3 regions of the Streptomyces sp. CAI-85 genome follow, and region 2 is predicted to be linked to each of the others. Evidence: riboswitches for the same ligand, from Rfam matches in the RefSeq annotation. Region 2 holds a riboswitch; each other region holds the start of a gene.
What was found. A riboswitch is a leader RNA that binds a small molecule or an ion and turns the genes downstream of it on or off. The one in region 2 is predicted to bind S-adenosylmethionine.
Positions count from the first base shown of each region.

Region 1: linked by a shared signal. The riboswitch ahead of G6W55_RS34585 (aminotransferase class V-fold PLP-dependent enzyme) and the one ahead of G6W55_RS16780 (amino acid ABC transporter permease) in region 2 are both predicted to bind S-adenosylmethionine.
Region 3: linked by a shared signal. The riboswitch ahead of thrC (threonine synthase) and the one ahead of G6W55_RS16780 (amino acid ABC transporter permease) in region 2 are both predicted to bind S-adenosylmethionine.

Region 1 is NZ_JAANNX010000085.1:7,447-14,718, reverse strand. Features, by position in the region: gene G6W55_RS34595 (cytochrome bc complex cytochrome b subunit) at 1-391, shown strand, start outside; gene trpD (anthranilate phosphoribosyltransferase) at 535-1,599, shown strand; SAM riboswitch class IV at 1,675-1,791, shown strand; gene G6W55_RS34585 (aminotransferase class V-fold PLP-dependent enzyme) at 1,923-3,284, shown strand; gene G6W55_RS34580 (Lrp/AsnC family transcriptional regulator) at 3,329-3,610, opposite strand; gene G6W55_RS34575 (rhomboid family intramembrane serine protease) at 3,607-4,353, opposite strand; gene G6W55_RS34570 (hypothetical protein) at 4,536-4,775, shown strand; gene G6W55_RS34565 (NYN domain-containing protein) at 4,813-6,156, shown strand; gene G6W55_RS34560 (NlpC/P60 family protein) at 6,392-7,272, shown strand, end outside.
Region 2 is NZ_JAANNX010000012.1:84,131-91,402, forward strand. Features, by position in the region: gene G6W55_RS16765 (LLM class flavin-dependent oxidoreductase) at 1-532, opposite strand, end outside; gene G6W55_RS39565 (putative leader peptide) at 608-703, opposite strand; gene G6W55_RS16770 (transporter substrate-binding domain-containing protein) at 809-1,834, opposite strand; gene G6W55_RS16775 (amino acid ABC transporter ATP-binding protein) at 1,931-2,737, opposite strand; gene G6W55_RS16780 (amino acid ABC transporter permease) at 2,734-3,711, opposite strand; SAM riboswitch class IV at 4,094-4,214, opposite strand; gene G6W55_RS16785 (glutathione S-transferase C-terminal domain-containing protein) at 4,316-5,185, opposite strand; gene G6W55_RS39570 (putative leader peptide) at 5,335-5,457, opposite strand; gene G6W55_RS16790 (carbohydrate kinase family protein) at 5,588-6,517, opposite strand; gene G6W55_RS16795 (class II aldolase/adducin family protein) at 6,514-7,227, opposite strand.
Region 3 is NZ_JAANNX010000002.1:150,611-157,882, reverse strand. Features, by position in the region: gene G6W55_RS03620 (cold-shock protein) at 156-362, opposite strand; gene G6W55_RS03615 (ubiquitin-like small modifier protein 1) at 826-1,101, opposite strand; gene thrC (threonine synthase) at 1,098-2,381, opposite strand; SAM riboswitch class I at 2,400-2,545, opposite strand; gene G6W55_RS03605 (glucosyl-3-phosphoglycerate synthase) at 2,714-3,658, shown strand; gene G6W55_RS03600 (trehalose-6-phosphate synthase) at 3,927-5,345, shown strand; gene otsB (trehalose-phosphatase) at 5,333-6,205, opposite strand; gene G6W55_RS03590 (DUF3263 domain-containing protein) at 6,226-6,456, opposite strand; gene G6W55_RS03585 (ABC transporter substrate-binding protein) at 6,518-7,272, opposite strand, start outside.

The DNA.
Region 1 (7,272 bases), on a different contig from region 2:
CACCTGGTTCGTCCGGATCTTCTTCTTCGTCGGACCGGTCATCGCGTACATCCTCACCAAGCGGATCTGCCTCGGCCTCCAGCGCCGGGACCGGGACAAGGTGCTGCACGGCCGGGAGACCGGCACCATCAAGCGCCTGCCGCACGGTGAGTTCATCGAGGTGCACGAGCCGCTCAGCCAGGAGCAGCTCTACACGCTCACGGCCCACGAGCAGTACGAGCCGGCCGCGATCGGCGCCACGGTCGACGAGAACGGTGTCGAGCGCAAGGTGAAGGCCACCGAGAAGCTGCGTGCCAAGATCAGCGGCGCGTACTTCGGCGAGGACCAGCAGATCCCCAAGCCGACCGTCGAGGAGTACAAGGAGATCACGAGCGGCCACGGCCACCACTGATCCCCAGGCGTCGCCACGCCCTGAGTGAAGGGCCCCGTCCGGTCTTCGGACGGGGCCCTTCGCCGTGTCCGCGGGCTGGATAGGGTGGGATCACACCCTGTTTGCGCGAGCCCTGCTCGCCCGTACGACACCCAGGAGCGGCTATGAGCGCTGTGACCCCCGCCGGAGGCGACACCGCGGCGGTCCGTTCCTGGCCCGCCCTGCTGAACGGCCTGCTGGCCGGCCGGGACCTGTCGGCGGACGACACCGCCTGGGCCATGGACCTGATGATGCGCGGCGAGGCGACCGACGCCCAGATCGCCGGGTTCGCGGTGGCGCTGCGGGCCAAGGGCGAGACCGTCGCGGAGATCAACGGCCTCGTGCGGACGATGTACGAGCACGCCAACCTGATCGAGGTGCCGGGCCGCACCGTCGACATCGTCGGCACCGGCGGTGACGGCGCCAAGACGGTCAACATCTCCACGATGTCGTCGATCGTGGTGGCCGGCACCGGCGCCAAGGTCGTCAAGCACGGCAACCGCGCCGCGTCCTCGGCCTCCGGCGCCTCGGACGTCCTGGAGAAGCTCGGCGTCAATCTGGAGCTGACGCCGAAGCGGGTGGCCGAGGTCGCCGAGGAGGCCGGGATCACCTTCTGCTTCGCCGTCAAGTTCCATCCGGCGCTGCGCCATGTCGGCGCCGCCCGCGGCCAGTTGGGCATCCGTACGGTGTTCAACGCGCTCGGTCCGCTGACCAACCCGGCGAAGGTGCGGGCGCAGGCGGTGGGGGTCGCCGATCCCCGGATGGCGCCGATCGTCGCCGGGGTCTTCGCCGAGCGCGGCCACTCCTCGCTGGTCTTCCGCGGCGACGACGGCTTCGACGAGCTGACGACCACCTCCACCTCCCGGGTGTGGGTCGTCCGCGACGGCACGGTCACCGAGGAGACCTTCGACCCGCGCGAGGTCGGCATCGAACTGGTCCCGGTGGAGGCCCTGCGCGGCGGTGACCCGTCCTACAACGCCGAGGTCGCCCGGCGGCTCCTGGAGGGCGAGCCGGGCCCGGTGCGCGACGCCGTCCTGCTGAACTCGGCGGCGGCCCTGGTCGCCCTCGACCCGGCCGCGGGGACGCTCGCCGAGCAGATCGCCGCCGGTATGGCCCGTGCCGCCGAGTCCGTCGACTCCGGGGCGGCCCGCCGGGTCCTGGAGCGCTGGGTCACCGCCAGCAACGCCTGACGTGACGGGAATCGCCGTCCCGCGATCCGGACACGGGTTGCGGGACGGCGATCACGTCCCGTAGTTTCTGTACCAGGTCATGAGTGACAGTCATGAGGCCCCGGCCGACTGTCCGGCAACCCTCCGTCCGTGGCGGGGTGCCCCGGGTGAAGACCAGGCCGTAGGCAGCGAGGTCTACGGCAAGCGCGGGCCCCTCTCGACACCAGGGGTCCTGGTCGTTCGAGGGAGTCTTCCGTGAGCCAGCGAATGCGATAGGGCCGCCGAGCCCCGCCTCCGCGCACCCCTTTTCACTCTTCTTCCTTTCCTCTCACGGGAGTTCCGTCATGTCTGTCTCCACCGCTGCCTCCGTCCAGGACATTTGTGCCCCGCTGCCCGTTCTGGGCTGTGATGTCACCGTCCCGCTCGTCACCGGTGGCGAGGTCACCTACGCCGCGCTCGACTACGCCGCCAGCGCACCGGCGTTGCAGCGGGTCTGGGACGACGTCGCGGCCTACGCGCCGTACTACGGCAGCGTCCACCGCGGCGCCGGATACCTCTCCCAGCTCTCGACGGACCTGTTCGAGAACGCCCGCGCCACGGTCGCCGCGTTCCTGGACTGCCGCGCCGACGACCAGGTGGTCTTCACCCGCTCCACCACCGACTCCCTCAACCTGCTCGCCTCCGCCCTGCCCGCCGGCTGCCAGGTCTTCGTCTTCGAGACCGAGCACCACGCCTCGCTGCTGCCCTGGCGGGACGCCCGGGTCACCTACCTCGACGCCCCCCGCACCCCGGGACAGGCCGTCGAGACCCTGGAGCGGGCCCTCGCCGACCGCGACCCCCACGGCCCGGCCCTGGTCTGCGTGACCGGCGCCTCCAACGTCACCGGCGAGCTGTGGCCGGTGCGGGAGCTGGCCGCGGCCGCGCACGCCCACGGCGCCCGGATCGTCCTGGACGCCGCCCAGCTCGCCCCGCACCACCCGGTGTCCGTCCGGGACCTCGACGTCGACTGGGTCGCCTTCTCCGGGCACAAGCTGTACGCGCCCTTCGGCTCCGGAGTCCTGGCCGGCCGCGCCGACTGGCTGCGCGCCGCCGACCCCTACCTCGCGGGCGGCGGTGCGAGCCGCCGGGTCACCCGGCGCGAGGACGGGGGAGTGGACGTGGAGTGGCACGACAGCGCGGCCCGGCACGAGGCCGGCTCGCCGAACGTGATCGGCGCCTACTCCATCGCCTCCGCCTGCAAGGCGCTCACCGAGGCCGGCTTCGACACGCTGGTCGCGCGCGAGCGGCAGCTCATCGAGAAGGTGCGCACGGGCCTCGCCGACGTGCCGGAGGTGCGGATCCTGTCGCTCTTCGGCGACGACGCGCCCCGGGTCGGGGTGATCTCCTTCGTCGTCGACGGCTGGAACAGCTCCCACTTCGCCGCCGCCCTGTCCGCCGAGTACGGCATCGGCGTCCGCGACGGCCTGTTCTGCGCCCACCCGCTGGTGCGCACCCTGCTGGGCGGCGCCCCCGAGGCGCAGGGCGAGTGCGGGGCCCCCGAGGCGGCGCCGGGCGAGAAGTCCCTCAACGCCATCCGGGTGAGCTTCGGCGCCGGGACGCCCGACGAGCACGTGGACCGCTTTGTGGCGGCCGTGCGCGAGCTGGTCACCGACGGTGCGCGGTGGACGTACCGCACGCAGGACGGCCGCTGCGTCCCGGCGGTCTGACCGGGTCCCTCGTCCCCCGGGGCCGGGAGGCGGCGGTCAGCCGGTCAGGAGTCCAGGCCGATCGCGAACGCCGCCTCCAGGTCGTGCTGCGAGTACGTCCGGAACGCCACGTGGGTGTCCGTCGCCTCCACGCCGGGGATCTTGCTGATGCTGCCCGGGATCACATCGGCGAGGTCGTCGTGCCGCTTCACCCGCACCATGGCGATCAGGTCGTAGGTCCCGGTGACGGAGAAGACCTCGCTGACGCTCTCCAGCGAGGCGATCCGCTCGGCGATCTCGGGGATCCGGTCCACGCTGGTCTTGATGAGGACGATCGCGGTGATCACGGCTGGTTCTCTCCCTCGGGGGCCGGAGCGGGGGTGGCCCTCACTCTAGTCCCAGGACGAAACCGCGTCCCAGGGCGGAACCGCGCCCACGCGTAGCCGAGGCCCAGGCCGAAGCCCACCAGGTGGGCCAGATAGGCCACGCCGGGGCCCTGGGGCGCCCGGCCCGCCGCCACCCACTGGAGGGCCGCCCAGCAGGGCAGGACGACCCAGGCGGGGAAGCGCAGCGGCAGGAAGAACAGGAACGGCAGAAGACTGGTCACCCGCGCCCGGGGGAACAGGTACAGAAACGCGCCCAGCACCGCGGAGATCGCCCCCGACGCCCCCACCAGCGAGGCCGGCGACCCGGCGTTGGCCGCGGCGTAACCCAGCAGCGCCAGGTAGCCGCAGCCGACGTAGAACAGCGTGAACTGGACGCGGCCCATCCGCTCCTCGGTCATCACGCCGAAGACGTAGAGGAAGAGCATGTTGCCCAGGAGGTGCACCCAGCTACCGTGGATGAACAGCGCCGTCGCCGGGGTCAGCGCGGCCCGCGGGGAGTCCGTGAACAGCTCCACCGGGATCACCCCCCAGCGGCGGAAATAGGCGCGCTGGGCGGCGAGCAGGGCGTCGCCGGAGCCGTAGGCGGGATCGAGGCCCGCGGCCGGGCCCAGCACGAAGATCGCGGAGCACACGGCGATCAGCACATGCGTCACCGGAGCCCGTCGGAACGCGGCGCCGAGGGGGCCGCTCCACTTGCCGATCATGAACACAGAGCATGACGTAACGGGACGCACTCGCCCGTACCGCCTCGCCGCCGTGGACGGACGGGCGGTGAGGACCCGCCAGGCCGTAGGGTTACGAGCCATACACGGCGGGGAGCCTCCGGCCCGACCCGTTCGTACCAGCGACACCAGCGACCCGACACCAGAAGGAGCGGACAGTCACCATGACGGTTCCCCTGCCGACCGCCACCACCCGGTGGCGCTGCACCCTGTGCGGCAACCTCACCCGGTTCGACGTCACGCGTTCGTCGAAGGCCGTCGAGTACGTCCACCTCGACCTGGCGGGCGAGCCCAAGGTGGAGGAGCGCGAGGTGGTCAGTGAGACCATCGAGTCGGTGCGGTGCCGCTGGTGCAACGCCGTGGACCAGGTGGAACTCGTGGATCGGCCGGGCGCCAGCTCCTGACCGGAGCCGGCCCCGTACACGTATTGGGGTGTGACGGATGGTGGAGAGCGCAGGCGGGGGGCCGGGCGACGGCGCCGCTGAGATGCTCGACCGTCCGCTGCCCGACGGGGTGCGCCGCCGGGTCGTGCAGATCGTCTCCGACGGCTTCGGCGGGCTGACCGTCGGCGAACTGCCCGCGCAGTTGCGGCAGTACGCCCGGTTCGCCCCGAACCGCCGGGCCAAGTTCGCGGGCAACGCGATGGCGGCCGCGCTGGAGACCGACGCGCTGTTCCGGCAGCGCATCGCCGAGAAGTTCAGAGAAGCCCAGCCGGAGCTGTCCGGCGCCCTCGACTCCGGCTCGCCGACCCCGGCCGCGGACCCGCTCGACGTGGCGGCCGCGGCCTATGTGCTGCGCCCCGTCGGCTGGGTGAAGCTGGTCACCGCGGCGGGCGAGGAGGCCCAGCGGGCGGACGCCGAGCGCGTCGACGACGAGACCCGGGCCGAACTGGCGCGGCTGCGCGAGGAACTGGACCGCGCCCGGGAGCAGAGCCGGGCGGACACCGAGCGGCTGCGCACCGAGCTGGACGCGGCGCGCAAGGAGGCGGAGTCCCTCCACCGCAAGCTGCGTTCGGCCCTCAGTGACGTGAAGCGGGGCGAGGCGGCCCTGCGCAAGGTGCAGGCCGAGACGGAGGCCGTACGCGCCGAGGGGCAGACCCAGGTGTCCGCCGCCGAGAGCGAGGCCCGGCGGCTCAAGGCGCGGCTCGGCGAGGCGGAGGCGGCCCTGGAGGCGGCCCGCCGGGCGGCCCGCGAGGGGCGCAGCGTCGAGGACATGCGGGTCCGGCTGCTGCTCGACACCGTGCTCGACGCGGCCCAGGGGCTGCGCCGCGAACTGGCGTTGCCGCCGGTGTCGGTGCGGCCCGCGGAGACGGTCGACGCGGTCGAGCCGGGCCGGATGACCCCCAAGGACATCGCCGCGCGCGCCCTGTCGGAGAACGACCCGGCCATCATCGACCAGTTGCTCGCCCTGCCCCAGGCGCATCTCGTGGTCGACGGCTACAACGTCACCAAGACCGGCTATCCGCAGATGCCGCTGGAGAAGCAGCGGCTGCGGCTGCTGGGGCAGCTCTCCCAGCTCGCGGCGCAGACCGGCGCCGAGGTCACCTGTGTCTTCGACGGGGCCGAACTGGCCGCGCCGGTACTGCTCGCGCCGCCGCGCGGGGTGCGGGTGCTGTTCTCCAAGGCGGGGGTGACCGCCGACGAGCTGATCCGCCAGCTCGTGCGCGCGGAGCCGCCCGGCCGGCCGGTGATCGTCGTCTCCACCGACCGCGAGGTGGCCGACGGCGTCGCCAAGGCGGGGGCCCGGCCGGTCGCTTCGGCGGTCCTCCTCAAGCGCCTGTCCTGACGCCTGTCACGGCGCCTGTCCCGAAGGTCGATGTTGCAGGTTTAACGCCCGAATTGGCGGAATCGTCACGCAACGTAGCGTCAACCCGGCATCACCGCACGTGAGTTAGTTGAAAAAACTGCGTTGCGTGAGGTGTTTTTTGTGGCTGGGGATTTGAAGTGATCACGGCCGGGTCACTAAGGTCTGGGCTCGAACCTCCACACGGGTGATCACTCAAAAGAAGGAGCCCGTCTCCGTGGCGTCCCACCGTCGACCGAAGCAGCCGAGTCGCGCGCGCGTGACCGTGCTCACCACCGCAGCCGCCGCTGCCGTCGCGCTCAGCTCCCAGGCAGCCAACGCGGCGCCGAGCGAGAAGCCGAGCAAGGACGAGGTGAAGACGAAGGTCGACAAGCTCTACGAAGAGGCGGAGCAGGCCACCGAGAAGCTCAACGGCGCCACGGAGAAGCAGGAGAAGCTCCAGAAGGAGATCTCCACCATCCAGGACAACGTCGCCCGCGGCCAGGAGGAACTGAACGCGCTCCGCGACTCGATGGGCCTGGCGGCCGCCGCGCAGTACCGCACCGGCACCATCGACCCCTCCCTCCAGCTCTTCCTGTCGGCCGACCCCGACGACTACCTGGACAAGGCGTCCGCCGCGGACCAGCTCAGCGCCCAGCAGGTCGAGGCGCTGAAGAAGATCCAGGTCAAGCAGCGCGAGCTGGCGCAGGACCGCGCCGAGGCGTCCGACAAGCTCAAGGACCTCGCCTCCACCCGGACCGAGCTGGGCAAGAAGAAGAAGGAAGTCCAGGGCAAGCTCGCCGAGGCGCAGAAGCTCCTCAACTCCCTGACCGCCAAGGAGAAGGCCGCGCTGGCCGCCGAGCAGGACCGCGCCAACCGCTCCTCCTCCGCCCGCGTCGACCTGGGCAACTCCACGCCCGCCTCCGGCCGCGCCGCCGCCGCGTTCTCCGCCGCCCAGTCCAAGCTGGGCACCCCGTACGTCTACGGCGCCACCGGCCCGTCCTCCTTCGACTGCTCGGGCCTGACCTCCTGGGCCTACGCCCAGGCCGGCGTCGGCATACCCCGGACCTCCGAGTCGCAGTCCACGATCGGCACGAAGATCTACTCGTCGAGCCAGCT
Region 2 (7,272 bases):
GGCGGACGACCTCGACGTGGTCGGCGGCCTCGTCGAACAGGTCGGCCACCACCGGGCCGCGCAGATCGTCGATGGGCGGGATCGTACGGCGGCCGAAGTGGGCGGCGTCGCTCTGCCGGCCGGTGATCTGGACGCGTACGCCGGCACGGCCGGTGCTGACGTAGTCCAGGGTGGCGATGGCCTTGGAGAGGTGGAAGGGCTCGGTGTGGATGGTGACCGCGGTCGGCACCAGCCCGATGTGCCGGGTGAGGGGGGCGACGCGGGACGCGGTCAGGACGGCGTCGAGGCGGCCGCGGACCTGGTCGGTGCGGTCGTCCGGGTCGAGGAAGTGGGAGGACTGGAGGCCGAGGCCGTCCTCGAAGGTGACGAGGTCGAGGAGGCCGCGCTCGGCCTCGGTGACCTGGTCGGCCCAGTAGCGGGCGGTGAACAGCTCGCGGGGGCGGGCGACGGGCTCGCGCCAGGAGGCGGGATGCCAGCCGGTGCCGTCGAGGGCGACGGCGAGGTGGAGCGGGGAAAGGGATGCTGAGGACACGGTGGTGCCTTCCTGGAGGTCCGTACGAGAGCGCACGTCACCCGCGCCATGGGGTGCGGCATCGGGGAACGGGTGTCAGGAGCGACAGAGCGCGCCGGCCACGCGCTGGAGGTCGATGTGGGCCCGGGAGTGGAGGTGCACGGCGTGGAAGGTGGGCGTCACGGCCGGCACCTCCCTCTCCCGGGGCGCGCGATCGCGCCTCACATGCCTCTTCTACGGTGGAACGCCCTGGCCGGACCCGATGTTCCCGGCTGACGACGTGTCAGGAACTGTGCGTCAGGAATTGTCGAGCGGCAGGCCGGGCGGGTTCACCTCGGACTTGGCGACGGCCTCGTTGGAGAGGTTGTAGACCTCCAGCCACTTGGCGTACTGGCCGTTGTCGATCAGGTAGTTGATGGCTTCGGCGAGCGGCTCGGCGAGACCGCTGTCCTTCTTCGCGGTGGCCGCGATGAGACCCTGGAGGGTCTCGCCGGCGCCGGAGAAGGTGCCCGCGTTGGCTGTCGCGTTGGCCGTGCCCGCGGTCTTGGCGACGTTGTAGGCGATGCCGGGGTTGGGGCCGAAGTAGGCGTCGATCTTGCCGCTGTTGAGGGCCAGGTAGGTGCCGTTGCGGTCCGGGTAGTACTTGACGGTGAGCTTCTTGCCCTCGCTCTCCAGCTTCTTCTTCCACTCCAGCAGGATCTTCTCCTGGTTGGTGCCGGAGCCGACGGAGACGGTGAGCCCGGCGAGGTTCTTGTAGTCGCCGTCGAACTTCCAGGTGCTGGACTTCTTCACCTCCCAGCCGAGGTTGTCCTGACGGTAGGAGGCGAACTCGTACTTCTTCTTGCGCTCCTCGGTGTCGGTGACGTTGGAGAAGGCCACGTCGACCTTGCCGCTGTCGATGCCGACGAAGAGGTTCTCCCAGGTGAAGTTCTTGGTCTCGGGCTCCAGGCCGAGGACCGCCGCCACCAGCCGGCCGAGGTCGGGTTCGGCGCCGGTGAGGGTCTTCTGGTCGTCGCCGACGTAGGCCAGCGGGGCGAAGCCGGAAGGAAGGGCGCCTACGCCGATGGTGAGCTTGCCGCTCTTCTGCACGGCGTCCGGGAGCTTGGCGCTGATGGACTTGACCTCGGAGACCTTGATGGTGGTCTCCTTCGCGGCGCCGTTGGACACGCGGCCGACGGTCACGCCCCCGGCGGCGGCGCTGTCGGTGGTGGTGGCGGCGTCGCTGTCCCCACCGCAGGCGGCGAGCCCGGTGGCGAGGGTGGCGACCGCGGTCGCCGCGGTGATGCCGCGTATCAGGCTGCGTCGGGTGACGTGGGCAGACATGGGCCGTCCTTTGGTGCTGGGTGAGAGAGGGTGGTGGTGTGGGGGCGGGGTGGTGCGTGGGGGGAGGTCTGGGGGCGCGCCAGGGTTGCGCGCGGGTCAGAGGACCTTGCTCAGGAAGTCCCGGGTGCGCTCGTGCTGCGGCTTGTCGAGGACCTCGGCGGGCGGGCCCTGCTCGACGATCCGGCCGCCGTCGATGAAGACGACGCGGTCGGCGACCTCGCGGGCGAAGCCGACCTCGTGGGTGACGATGACGAGGGTGGTGCCGCTGGTCGCCAGGTCCTTGATGACCGCGAGGACCTCGCCGACGAGTTCGGGGTCGAGGGCCGAGGTGGGCTCGTCGAAGAGGATGACGCCGGGGCGCAGCGCGAGGGCGCGGGCGATGGCGACGCGCTGCTGCTGGCCGCCGGAGAGCTGGCGGGGATAGGCGGCGGCCTTGTCGGCGAGGCCGACCCGGCCGAGGAGTTCGCGGGCGAGTTCCTGGGCGGCGGGGCGGCTGAGCTTGCCGGTGGCGACAGGGGCGGCGGCGATGTTGTCCAGCACGGTGAGGTGCGGGAAGAGGTTGAAGTTCTGGAAGACGAAGCCGATGCGGCTGCGCTGGGTGAGGATGGCGCGTTCGCTCAGCTCGCGCAGCCGGCCGCCGTGCCGGCGGACGCCGATCGGCTCGCCGTTGATGCTGACATGGCCGATCTCGGGCTTCTCCAGGTGGTTGATGACCCGGAGCAGGGTGGACTTCCCGGAGCCGGACGGGCCGAGGATCACGGTGACCTCGCCGGGCCGTACGGTCAGGTTCACTCCGTCCAGGACGCGGTGGGCGCCGTACCACTTGTGCACGTCGTGCACCTCGACGGCGGCGGGCACGCTCGCCCCGGGGGCGGTGGTCGCCTCGGTGGTCTCGGTGGTCATACGGCGGCCTCCCTGCGGATGCGGGCGCGCAGGTCGGTGAACCCGGTCCGCAGTTTCTGCAACGGCGTCGGCGGCAGGGAGCGGGTGGCGCCCCGGGCGTAGTACCGCTCGACGTAGAACTGGGCGACGGACACCAGGCTGGTCAGGATCAGGTACCAGACGGTGACCACGAGCAGCAGCGGCACGATGTCGCCGGGGTAGGTGGAGCCCATGGTCTGCGCGGTGCCGAACAGGTCGAGCAGGGACACGTAGAAGACCAGGGAGGTGGCCTTGATGAGGCCGATGAGCTGGTTGACGTAGTTGGGGACGATCGAGCGCAGCGCCTGCGGGAAGACGATCCTGCGGAACTGGTAGCTCTTGGGCAGGCCGAGCGCGGCGGACGCCTCGTGCTGGCCCTGGTCGACGGAGAGGATGCCGCCGCGGACCACTTCGGCGGCGTAGGCGGCCTCGTTGAGGCTGAGGCCGACGACGGCGATCACCATGTCGGTGGCGAGCCGGGACTCGTCGAAGGTGAAGAAGGCCGGTCCGAAGGGGACGCCCACGCTCAACGTCTGGTACAGGGCGCTGAAGTTGTAGAGGAAGAGCAGGACGACGATCAGCGGGATGGACCGCAGGGCCCAGACGTAGGTCCAGCTCACCGCGCGCAGCACCGGGCTCCTGGAGAGCCGGGCGAGGGCGAGCAGGATGCCGCCGAGAAGGCCGAGCACCGCGCTGTAGGCGGCGACTTCCAGGGTGATCAGCAGTCCGTCGAGGATGACGGGCCGCAGGAACCAGTAGCCGAAGCGGTCCCACTGGTAGAACGGGTTGGCGATCAGGCCGTGCGCGAACTGGGCGACCAGGACCAGGACGATCGCGGTGGCGATCCAGCGTCCGGGCCGTCGCAGCGGCTGAACGCGCTGTGCGGAGAGCTGTTTTGACGGGGTGTCGGCTATGGGCTTCGCATCGAGGGTCGCGACGCCTGGGGGTTCGCTCATGAGGGGCTCCGGCGGAAGTCGGGCACCCCGGACGGGCACGGCCGTGGTGGCGGCCGCGGGAGGGCGCGCGGCGCACGGTCGTGTACGGAGAACCGGAGTGGGGCTGCGGTGGACGGCTCACCGCTTCTGCGGTGTGCGTCGGGAACGCGGCGGGGCGAGGGGAATGTGCTGCGGTGGTGCCGGGTCTGCTGGTGTCAGCCCCGACAGCGGGCACGGCCCGGTGCGGTACACAGTGCGCTGTTCACGCGGAGCAGATCGACGGCCCGGTCGGCGACGAGGGGCTGCTGCGCGGACGGACGCACGCAGCCCCGAAGGCGGCGGGGCGCCGTCCTGGGAGCTGCGTACATGGGACTCTCCGTCACTCGTGCGGACCCCGGAGGGGCCCTCGCGCTTACCGGATCCGTGCGGTCACGTCATCCGGTCCGGTCGTCACCTGGGGCACCCCACCGCGATGCGAGGGTTGCCGGTCAGCAAGCCAGGGCTTGTCGCTGACGCTCATGACCGTTCTGGGCCGTAAGTAAAGACAGGCACCCGAACGAATGTCAACGCCGGTCCATGTGCTGGAACGGCAGCGGGGCCGCAACGGCCCCGCGTCCCCGGGCGGTTACGGGGCCGGCGCGATGTGGGCGGCCCAGTCCAGGATCTGCACGGCGGCGCCCGCGGCCTCCAGGCCCTGACAACGGGCGTGGTGGCGGCGGGCGATGCCGTCGAGGTCGAGGTGCGCGCCGAACGCGGGGTGCGCGGCGAGCCGGCGGGCGTGGGCCCACAGGGCGGGGTGCCCGGCGATGCGCTGCACGGCGGACGCGTCGAGGTGATGGCGGTGCACGGTGTCGAGCTGCACCAGCGCGACCCACAACTCCACGTCGGCTGCGGTGATCTGATCACCGATCAGGTACGGCTGCACGCGCAGTCCCCGGTCCAGCACGCCGAGGGTGTGGAGCAGGGTGTCGAGCGCGGCGGCGCGTTCCTCGTCGCCGGTGCCGGCCGTGCCGGCGCGCTGCGCGGCCCGCTCGATGCCCTGGGCGCACATCCGCTCGACGGCGTCGATCTCGGACTCGGCGCCGCACGGGTACAGCGCGGTCCGGCCGCCGCCGAAGCGCCGGGCGAGGTCGCGGGCGATGTCGGGGCCGTGGGTGGAGACGATCCGGCCCGACCAGTCGTCGCTGAGCACGGGCGCGACGGCCGGTCCGGTGTAGTGGTGGGCGCTGGCGTCGTAGAGCGGGCGCAGCGCGGAGTGGCCGCCGTCGGGACAGTCGGGGACGGCGGGCAGGAACGTGACGGGACAGGCGCGTTCCAGGCCGAGGAGGCTGTGGGTGACGGCGATGCGCAGCCCGTCGGGGTCGGCGGCGGACAGATGGAGGCGGTAGCGGCGCGGCACGGCGTAGTGGCCGCTGCGGGCGTCACTGCCGATACGGCCCCGGAAGACGGGGACGGACCGGACCGTGAGCCGGGCGGCCGGTGGTGTGAAGGACATGACTCTCCCCGGGGGCGGCGCGCGCGGCGGACCGGCGCGCGGCGGATGCGACGACGGAGGACGACGGAACGGGGGGACCGTGCGGCCGCGCGCCGGGCGGGCGGTGCCCAGGGGGCACCGCCGGGGCGGACGCGGTAGGGGCGGCCGGCTCAGCGCTGGGCGCTGATCGCGCTGCACACGCGCTGGAGGTCGATGTGACGGCGGGAGGTCAGAAGGGGCGACGACCATGACGTACGGCTCGCTCGGCCGGTGGCCGGCTCCTGTCGCCCCATGATTCCCTACCCGTTCACTAGGATTCCCGTACCGAGTGTCGATCCGCCCTCGCACGGCGTCAAGGGGTCGTCCACCAGGTGAGTCGGCGAGCGGCGGGAAGGGCCTCTCGCACGGGTCGCCGGTGCCGGGTCACGCGTGGCAGGTGGCCGTCGCGGCGAACGCGTCGGCGGCCGCGAGGTCGAACGTGCCGTGGTCGCTGCCGAGGCCCTGGGCGACGAGCGCCGCCGCGGCGCTGCCGAGCACGGCGGCGTCCCCCGGCGTCCGGCCGAGGCTCACGCCCCGCAGATAGCCCGCGGAGAAGGCGTCGCCGCAGCCGGTGGTGTCGACGACGCCCACGACGAAGGCGGGCACCGGTTCCGCGCCGTCCGCCGTGACCACGAGCGCGCCCTCCCCGCCGCGGGTGACGGCGACGACTCCGGCCCCGGCGGCGAGCAGCTTGCGCGCCCCCGTCAGCAGGTCCTCCTCGCCGGTGAAGCCGAGCACCTGGTCCTCGTTGGGCAGGAAGTGGTCGATGTACGGCAGCGCCGCCTCGATCTGCTCGAAGCTGCCGAGGACACCCGGCGCGAGCAGGTCGACGGAGGTGACGACCCCGTGGTCCCGCGCGTACGACAGGATGCGCGCGGCGGCGTCGACACCGATCAGCTCGGGTCCGCCGAGGTGCAGATGGGTGGCCCGGGCGAGGGCCTCCCAGGGGACGTCGTCCGGGCCGTAGGTGATGTTCGCGCCGAGGAGGTGCAGCGAGGGCCGGTCGCCGTTGGGGCGGATCGGCAGGACACTCGCGGAGGTTGCGGTGTCGGCGCGGCGAACGAGGAACTCGGTGCCGACGCCCGCCCTTTGGAGCAGCGCGACGAGCAGGTCACCGCTGGGGTCGGCGCCGACGGCACCGGCGCTGTGCACCTCGGCGCCGAGCTTGGCGAGGGTGAGGGCGGTGCCGCCGGCCGTCCCGGCGGCGGTCATCCGGATGTCCTCGACCAGGGTGGCGCCCTGCCCCTCGGGTATCGCCTCCACCGGCCGGACCAGGACGTCCAGCACGTGCACGCCCATCGTGAAGACCTTCATCGGTGCCCCTCCTGAGCGGGTGGTACGGGTGATCCGGGTGCGGCGGGTGCCACGGGGTGGGTGGTGCCGTACTCGCGGGCGATCGCCGCCTCGATCACCGCCTGCTGCTGCCGCTCGTCGAGGACGCGCGGCCGGCCCATGACAGCCGCGCGCTGGTACACACCGCAGGCCCATTCGAGGAGCAGCGCGTGCTCGACGGCCCGGTCGAGGGTCGCGGCGTGGGTGACGGCACCGTGGTTCGCCATCAGCGCGGCACCGCGGCCGTCGAGGGCGGCGAGGACGGACTCGGCGAGTTCCGGGGTGCCGAAGGTGGCGTACGGCGCGACCCTGACCGCCCCGCCCAGGGCGAGCAACTGATAGTGGATGCACGGAAGTTCATCCAGCACACAGGCGACGGCGGTGGCCATCGGGGCGTGGGTGTGGACGAGCGCCCCGGTGGCGCGTCGTCGGTGCACGCCGAGGTGGAGGTCCAGTTCGGAGGTGGGCCGCAGGGTGCCGGCGACGAGCGCGCCGTCGAGGTCGACCACGGTGACCTGATCCGGCGTCAGTTCGGCGAGGACGGCCCCGGTCGCGGTGACGGCGACCAGGTCACCGGCGCGCACGCTCACGTTCCCTGCCGTGCCGATCAGGAGGCCCTCGGCCCCCAGGCGCCGGCAGGCGTCCGCCACGGCGGCCCGTTCCTCGCTCAGCGCCGAGCTTGAGGCGGTCATGGGCGCGAAGGTAGCGTAAACGTGAAACAAAGTCACGTTCACGTT
Region 3 (7,272 bases), on a different contig from region 2:
CTCGGCATGGTCGAGTGCAAGCGCCTCTCACGGAAGGACCCGGCCCGTCGCCGGCGGGCGGAGGGCTTCCGGGCACGCCGAAGGGCCCGCACCCCGGGAGGCGCGGGCCCTTCGAAGATGAAACAGAAGAACGACGCTGTCAGTCGGCGCGTGCTTCAGCCGGTCGCCAGTCGGACCATGTCCGCCTGCGGCCCCTTCTGGCCCTGCGAGATCTCGAAATCGACCCGCTGACCCTCTTCCAGGGTGCGGTATCCGTCCATCTGGATCGCGCTGTAGTGGACGAAAACATCCGCACCACCGTCGACCGCGATGAAGCCGTACCCCTTCTCCGCGTTGAACCACTTGACGGTGCCCTGAGCCATGCCTAACTCCCCTATTACTGGCCCTTGCACAGATCCACACTTCGCGGATCCGGGTCAGACCTCACCCCCCAGTTGGTTGGGGGCGTGCGCCGGAACGCGTCGACCGCGGCTGAATGTATCTGTCCAACTGCCGTCTGCAACAGGTCAGTCGGACGAGAATTCCGGACGCACCCGATCCGGAATGTGGCGAGAATTCGCCAGAATTCAGGGCAAGTCGGGCCCGGCAAATGCCGCAAATGCCACGCAAGAGGCACGCACTTTGGCTACTTCTTGTCGGACGCGGGGCAGCGAAGAAAGACTCCGGATCAGGGTTTCGCGACCCGGTTCCCCAACTGTACCGCGCTCAATCACACAGAATTGCCCCCTCCGCTTCTCTTACGGAGGGGGCAATTCGATGAACGCTCGGTAATCGCTGTTACCGACGGTTACTACCGGCGGGTACTGAACACCGGTCAGCCACCGGTCAGCCGCCGGCGACGGCCGGGATGATCGAAACGCCGGCGCCGTCCGGGGTCGCCGTCTCCAGGCCCTGCTCGAAGCGGACGTCGTCGTCGTTGACGTACACGTTGACGAACCGGCGCAGCTTGCCCTGGTCGTCCAGGACGCGGGCGGCGATCCCGGTGTGGTTCTTCTCCAGGTCGGAGATGACCTCCCCGAGGGTCGCCCCGTCGGCGGACACCTCGGCCTGCCCGCCGGTGTAGGTGCGCAGGATGGTGGGGATACGAACGGTCACGCTCATGCCAGGCCAGCCTCTCGGAAGGAGTCGAGGTTCGGACGGATGGTGGCGGTGAGGCCGGTGCCGGCCACCGCGTCGAGGGTCTTGAGGCCGTCGCCCGTGTTCAGGACGACCGTGGTCTTCGCCGGGTCCAGCAGGCCGTTCTCGATGAGCTTGCGGGTGACGCCGACGGTGACCCCGCCTGCCGTCTCCGCGAAGATCCCCTCGGTCCGCGCCAGCAGCTTGATCGCGTCCACGATCTGCTCGTCGGTCACGTCCTCCACCGCGCCGCCGGTGCGCCGGGCGATGTCGAGGACGTACGGGCCGTCCGCCGGGTTGCCGATGGCGAGCGACTTGGCGATGGTGTCCGGCTTCTGCGGCCGTACGACGTCATGGCCCGCCTTGTAGGCCACCGACACCGGCGAGCAGCCCTCGGCCTGCGCGCCGAAGATCTTGTACGGCCTGTCCTCGACGAGCCCCAGCTTGATCAGCTCCTGGAGGCCCTTGTCGATCTTCGTGAGCTGGGAGCCGGAGGCGATCGGCACCACGAGCTGGTCGGGCAGCCGCCAGCCGAGCTGCTCGCAGATCTCGTACGCCAGCGTCTTGGAGCCCTCGGCGTAGTACGGCCTCAGGTTGACGTTGACGAAGCCCCAGCCCTCGCCGGCGGTGTCGCCGATCAGCTCGGAGCAGAAGCGGTTCACGTCGTCGTAGTTGCCCTCGATGCCGACGAGTTCACCGCCGTAGACCGCGGCCATGACGACCTTGCCCTGCTCCAGGTCGTGCGGGATGAACACGCAGGAGCGGAAGCCGGCGCGGGCCGCGGCGGCGCCGACCGCGCCCGCGAGGTTGCCGGTGGAGGAGCAGGACAGGGTGGTGAAGCCGAAGGCGCGCGCGGCCTCGATGGCCTGCGCGACGACGCGGTCCTTGAAGGAGTGCGTCGGGTTGCCGGAGTCGTCCTTCACGTACAGGCCGCCGGTGACGCCGAGTTCGCGCGCCAGGTTGTCGGCCTTGACGAGGTGGGTCCAGCCGGGGTTGAGGTTCGGCTTGTCCGCCACGTCGGCCGGGACGGGCAGCAGCGGGGCGTAGCGCCAGATGTTCGCGGGTCCCGCCTCGATGCGCTTGCGCAGCTCCTCGGTGTCGTAGGAGGAGAAGTCGTACGCGATCTCGAGCGGGCCGAAACACTCCTCGCAGGCGAAGAGCGGGCCGAGGGGCACGCGGTGGCCGCACTCGCGGCAGCTCAGCGCGGCGGCGGGGCCCAGGTCGACCGTGGGATTCGTGGTGCTTGCAACAGTCTGCGCAGCCATGTGAGGCGAGGCCCTTTCTCCTCATCTTCCTCACGACGCATCTCGCCGTGAGACGGATTTGGCACCTTCCCTCGCCGGGAGCCTCGCGTGTGGTGAACGAGACCGGTCTAGGTGGGTTGCCGGGGCTTCATCGGGCCGTGTCCCTCTGCCCCTCTGGATGAGCGGTATTCGGTTGTGAACGCCGGCGACCCCGGACATGCGATGGTCACCCGCGTTGTTCAAGACTGTAACCGAAGGCCAGGACAGTTGAGATAGTCGTCCGAACCGCGAGATGGATCACACGGTCACCCCCGTGCACCCTGTGTGATCACGACAGTGAGGAGCCGCAGACCGTGCTGGAAGAAGTCGAGCGCTGGCTGACCACCCGCTCCTGGTCCCTGGCCGATCGTCCGCTGCACCGGATCATGGCCGCGAAGCGCGCCACGGGTCAGTCGGTCTCCGTGGTCCTGCCCGCGCTGAACGAGGAGGAGACGGTCGGCGACATCGTCGCGATCATCCGTCACGACCTCATGCAGCAGGTCCCGCTGGTCGACGAGATAGTCGTCGTCGACTCGGGGTCGACCGACCGCACCGCCCAGGTGGCGGCCGCGGCGGGCGCCCGGGTCGTCCACCGGGACACCATCCTGCCGAGCGTCCCCGCCGTGCCCGGGAAGGGCGAGGTGCTGTGGCGCTCCCTGCTCGTCACGAGCGGGGACATCGTCTGTTTCATCGACGCCGACCTCAGGGAGTTCTCCTCCGACTTCGTCTCGGGCATCGTGGGCCCCCTGCTCACCGACCTGGGCGTGGACCTCGTCAAGGGCATGTACGACCGTCCGCTCGCCGGCGCCGCGGGGCAGGGCGGCCGGGTGACCGAGCTGATGGCCCGGCCGCTGCTCAACATGCACTGGCCGCAGCTCGCCGGGTTCGTGCAGCCGCTGGGCGGCGAGTACGCGGCCCGCCGCGGCCTGCTGGAACAGCTTCCCTTCCCCGTCGGCTACGGCGTCGAGCTGGGCATGCTGGTCGACGCCCTGCACCTGGTCGGCCTCGACGCGCTCGCCCAGGTCGACGTGGGCGTGCGCAAACACCGCCACCAGGACGGCCAGGCCCTCGGCCGGATGGCGGCGGCGATCTACCGCACCGCCCAGCTCCGCCTGGCCCGCGGCCATCTGATCCGCCCCTCCCTCACCCAGTTCGAACGCGGCCCGTCCGGCTTCGAACCCCACACCTACTCGGTCGACATGGAGGAACGGCCCCCGATGGCGGAGATGGCGGAGTACCAGTCCCGCAAGGTGGCGTAACTCCCGGCACGGGCGGGCCACCGTGCACCCCCGGCCCCGGAACCGGCCCGCCCCTCACGTGACGCCCACCTTCACTCCCCAGGGGCGCGGGGAACTGCGCGACCGGCCCCCCACGGACCCGCAGCCGCACTACCCGTCCCGCCGTCACCCCCGCCCGTGTAACACGCGCACCCCGCCGTATACGGCACCCGAACACGGCCGGATACCGACCCTCCGCTCGCCGTGACCGTACGTTTGAGCGTTTCCGTGCCGGGCTAGGTTGAGGCGTATGGCTACCACGCACGATGCTGCCGCTGCTCGGGGTGCCCAGGTGCTGGTCGCGTCCAATCGCGGGCCGGTCTCCTACACCGTCCGTGAGGACGGTTCGCTGGACGCGAGACGGGGAGGCGGCGGGCTGGTCTCCGGGCTGTCGGCGATCGGACCGGACGCGGGCGCCCTGTGGGTGTGCTCCGCGCTCTCCGACGGCGACCGCGAGGCCGTCCGGCGCGGGGTCGGCGAGGAGGGCGTGCGGATGCTGCCCGTCCCGGCCGACGTGCACGCCGACGCCTACAACGGCATCGCCAACTCCGTGCTCTGGTTCATCCACCACCTGCTGTACCAGACCCCGCTGGAGCCGGTCTTCGACGCGGAGTTCCGGCGCCAGTGGGCGTCGTACGAGATCTACAACCGGGCCTTCGCCGAGGCGCTGGCGGAGGAGGCCGCGCCGGGGGCGGCGGTCCTGGTGCAGGACTACCACCTGTGCCTGGTGCCGGGGATGCTCCGCGCACTCCGCCCCGACCTGCGCATCGGCCACTTCTCGCACACCCCGTGGGCCCCGGTGGACTACTTCGCGCTGCTCCCGTCCGACATCCGCGAGCAGTTGCTGCGCGGCATGCTCGGCGCGGACCGGCTGGGCTTCCTCACCCGGCGCTGGGCAGACGCCTTCACCGCCTGCGCCGCCGAGTTCGCCGGGGGCACGGGCGGCACGGAGGTGGGTGTCCACGGCCTCGGCGCCGACGCCGACTTCCTGCGGGAGCGCGCGCACCGCCCGGACGTCGAGGAGCGGATCACCGCCCTGCGCGAGGAGATCGGCGGCGAGGACCGCAGGACGATCGTGCGCGTCGACCGCACCGAGCTGTCCAAGAACATCGTGCGCGGCCTGCTGGCCTACCGGCAGCTCCTCGACGACCACGAGGAGTGGCGCGAGCGGGTCGTCCACGTGGCCTTCGCCTACCCCTCCCGGCAGGACCTCGCCGTCTACCGCGACTACACGGCCGAGGTGCGGCGCCTGGCCACGGAGATCAACAAGACGTACGGCACCCCCGGCTGGACCCCGGTCGTGCTGCACGTCAAGGACGACTTCGCCCGCTCCCTGGCCGCCTACCGGCTCGCGGACGTGGCCCTGGTCAACCCGATCCGGGACGGGATGAACCTGGTCGCCAAGGAGATCCCGGTGGTCTCCGACGAGGGCTGCGCGCTGGTGCTGTCCCGGGAGGCGGGCGCCTACTGGGAGCTGGGCGAGGACGCCCTCGTCGTCAACCCGTACGACGTCCTGGAGACCGCCCGCGCCCTGCACGAGGCGCTGGGCATGGGGCCGGAGGAGCGGGCCGAGCGCACCAAGCGGCTGGCGGCGGCGGCGACCGCGCTGCCCCCGGCCCGCTGGTTCCTGGACCAGTTGGAGGCGCTGCGGGAGATTCAGCCGGGCTGACCGAGCCGGGCCGCCAGCTCCCGCAGCAGCCCCACGACCCCGGCGGGCCCGTCGACGACGAGGTCCGCGCGCTCCGCGAGTTCGGTGACCTCGGTGCTGCCGCTGCACACCAGCAGCCCGGGCACCCCGTCGGCGCGGAGTTTCTCCACGGCGGCGAAGGCGGGCAGGTCGCCGAGGTCGTCCCCGGCGTAGAGGACCGACCCGGCGCCGGTCTCGCGGACGTGGTCGAGCAGGGCGACGCCCTTGTCCATGCCCGGCGGGCGCAGTTCGAGGACCATCCGGCCGGGCTCCACGATCAGCCCGTGCCGCGCGGCGAGGTCGCCGAGGGGCGCGCGCAGCTCCTCGAAGGCGGCCTGCGGGTCGTCGGCGCGCCGGGTGTGGACGGCGAGGGCCCGGCCGCCCTTCTCCTCGACCCGGACGCCCGGCCGGCCGCCGGCGGCGGCGAGGATCCCGGGGAGTTCGGCGCGGACGGCGGCGACGCCGGGGTGCGGGGGCGGGGCGGTGAGGGCGCCGGTGCGGGCGTCCCAGCGTTCGGCGCCGTAGTGCCCGAGGACGGTGAGGTGCTCCAGGCCCGGCACGCCCGCGAACCCGCCGTTGCGCACCGCGACCTCGGCGGGCCGGCCGGTGACGACGGCGACGGCGGCGACCTTCGGGGCCAGCGCGGTGAGCGCGGCGAGGGTGTCGGGGTGGGCGCGGGCGTCGTCGGGGTTCTCGACGATGGGGGCGAGGGTGCCGTCGAAGTCGAGTCCGACGAGGGTGTGGGAGGGCCGCGCGAGGATCGCGGCGAGGCCGTCCCGGCCGGCGGGGGTGGTGGGGGTGACGGGTGCGGGTTCCTTGGAGTGCGTCTCGTGGATGCCCATACGGCGACGATATCCGGCGGTCAGCGCTCGGCTCGCCGGGCCTCCCTGACGCGGCGCAGCCGGTTCACCGTGACCGGGTCGTGGGCCAGCGCCCGGGGATCGTCCAGGAGGGCGTTGAGGAGCTGGTAGTAGCGGACCGGGGAGAGGTCCAGCTCCTCACGGATGGCCCGCTCCTTCGCGCCGGGCCCGGGGAAACCGCGCCGCTCCAGGGCGAGGACGGCACGCTCGCGTTCCTCCAGTTCCGCTTCCATGCCCCGCACGGTATCCCCGGCCACCGACATCCGGCCCGCCGGCCCACCCGGCCCGGACCGCTCATTCCCCGGTTTCGTTCTCCACCCGTGAGGCCGTCTCCTGGAGGTCGCCCAGGACCGTGGCCGGGGAGCCGTTCGGGGTGACCGCGCGGCCTATCTCCTTCTTGATCTCCGCGCTGACCTGCGCCCATGAGGTCCGGCCGACCGGGTAGGTCTCGGAGAGCGCGAGTTGCTGGAGGAAGGGCCGCAGGTCGGCGTCCTCCTCGGCGGCGCTCATGACCTGGGAGGCGGAGTTGGTGACGGGCAGCAGGTCGTACTCGCGGGAGAAGGCGAGCACGTTCTCCTTGCTGTAGACGAAGTTGAGGAAGTCGCCGATCTGCCGGGCGTGGCCGTTCTCGCGGAAGGCCATCATCCAGTCGGCGACGCCCATGGAGACCTTGGCGGGACCGTCCAGGCCGGGCATCGGCACCATGCCGAACTTCACGCCCTTCTTGGCGGCCGCCTTCATCAGGGACGGGTGGCCGTTGAGCATGCCGACCTCGCCGTCGGTGAAGGCGGCGAAGGCGTCGGCGCGGTTCAGCTCGCCGGGCGCCACCGGGCCGGTGAGGCCCTTGCCGACCAGTTCGTTCTTCAGCCAGCCGAAGGTGTCGACGTTCTCGGTGGAGTCGATGCTGTAGCTGCTGACGTTCTGGTTGTAGCCGCCGTTGCCGCTGAGCAGCCACTGGAGCGTCTCGGCCTGGGCCTCCTCGGGGCCGAGCGGCAGGGCGTAGGGGTACTTCACGCCGTTCTGCTTGAGGGCGGCGGCGTCCGCGGCGA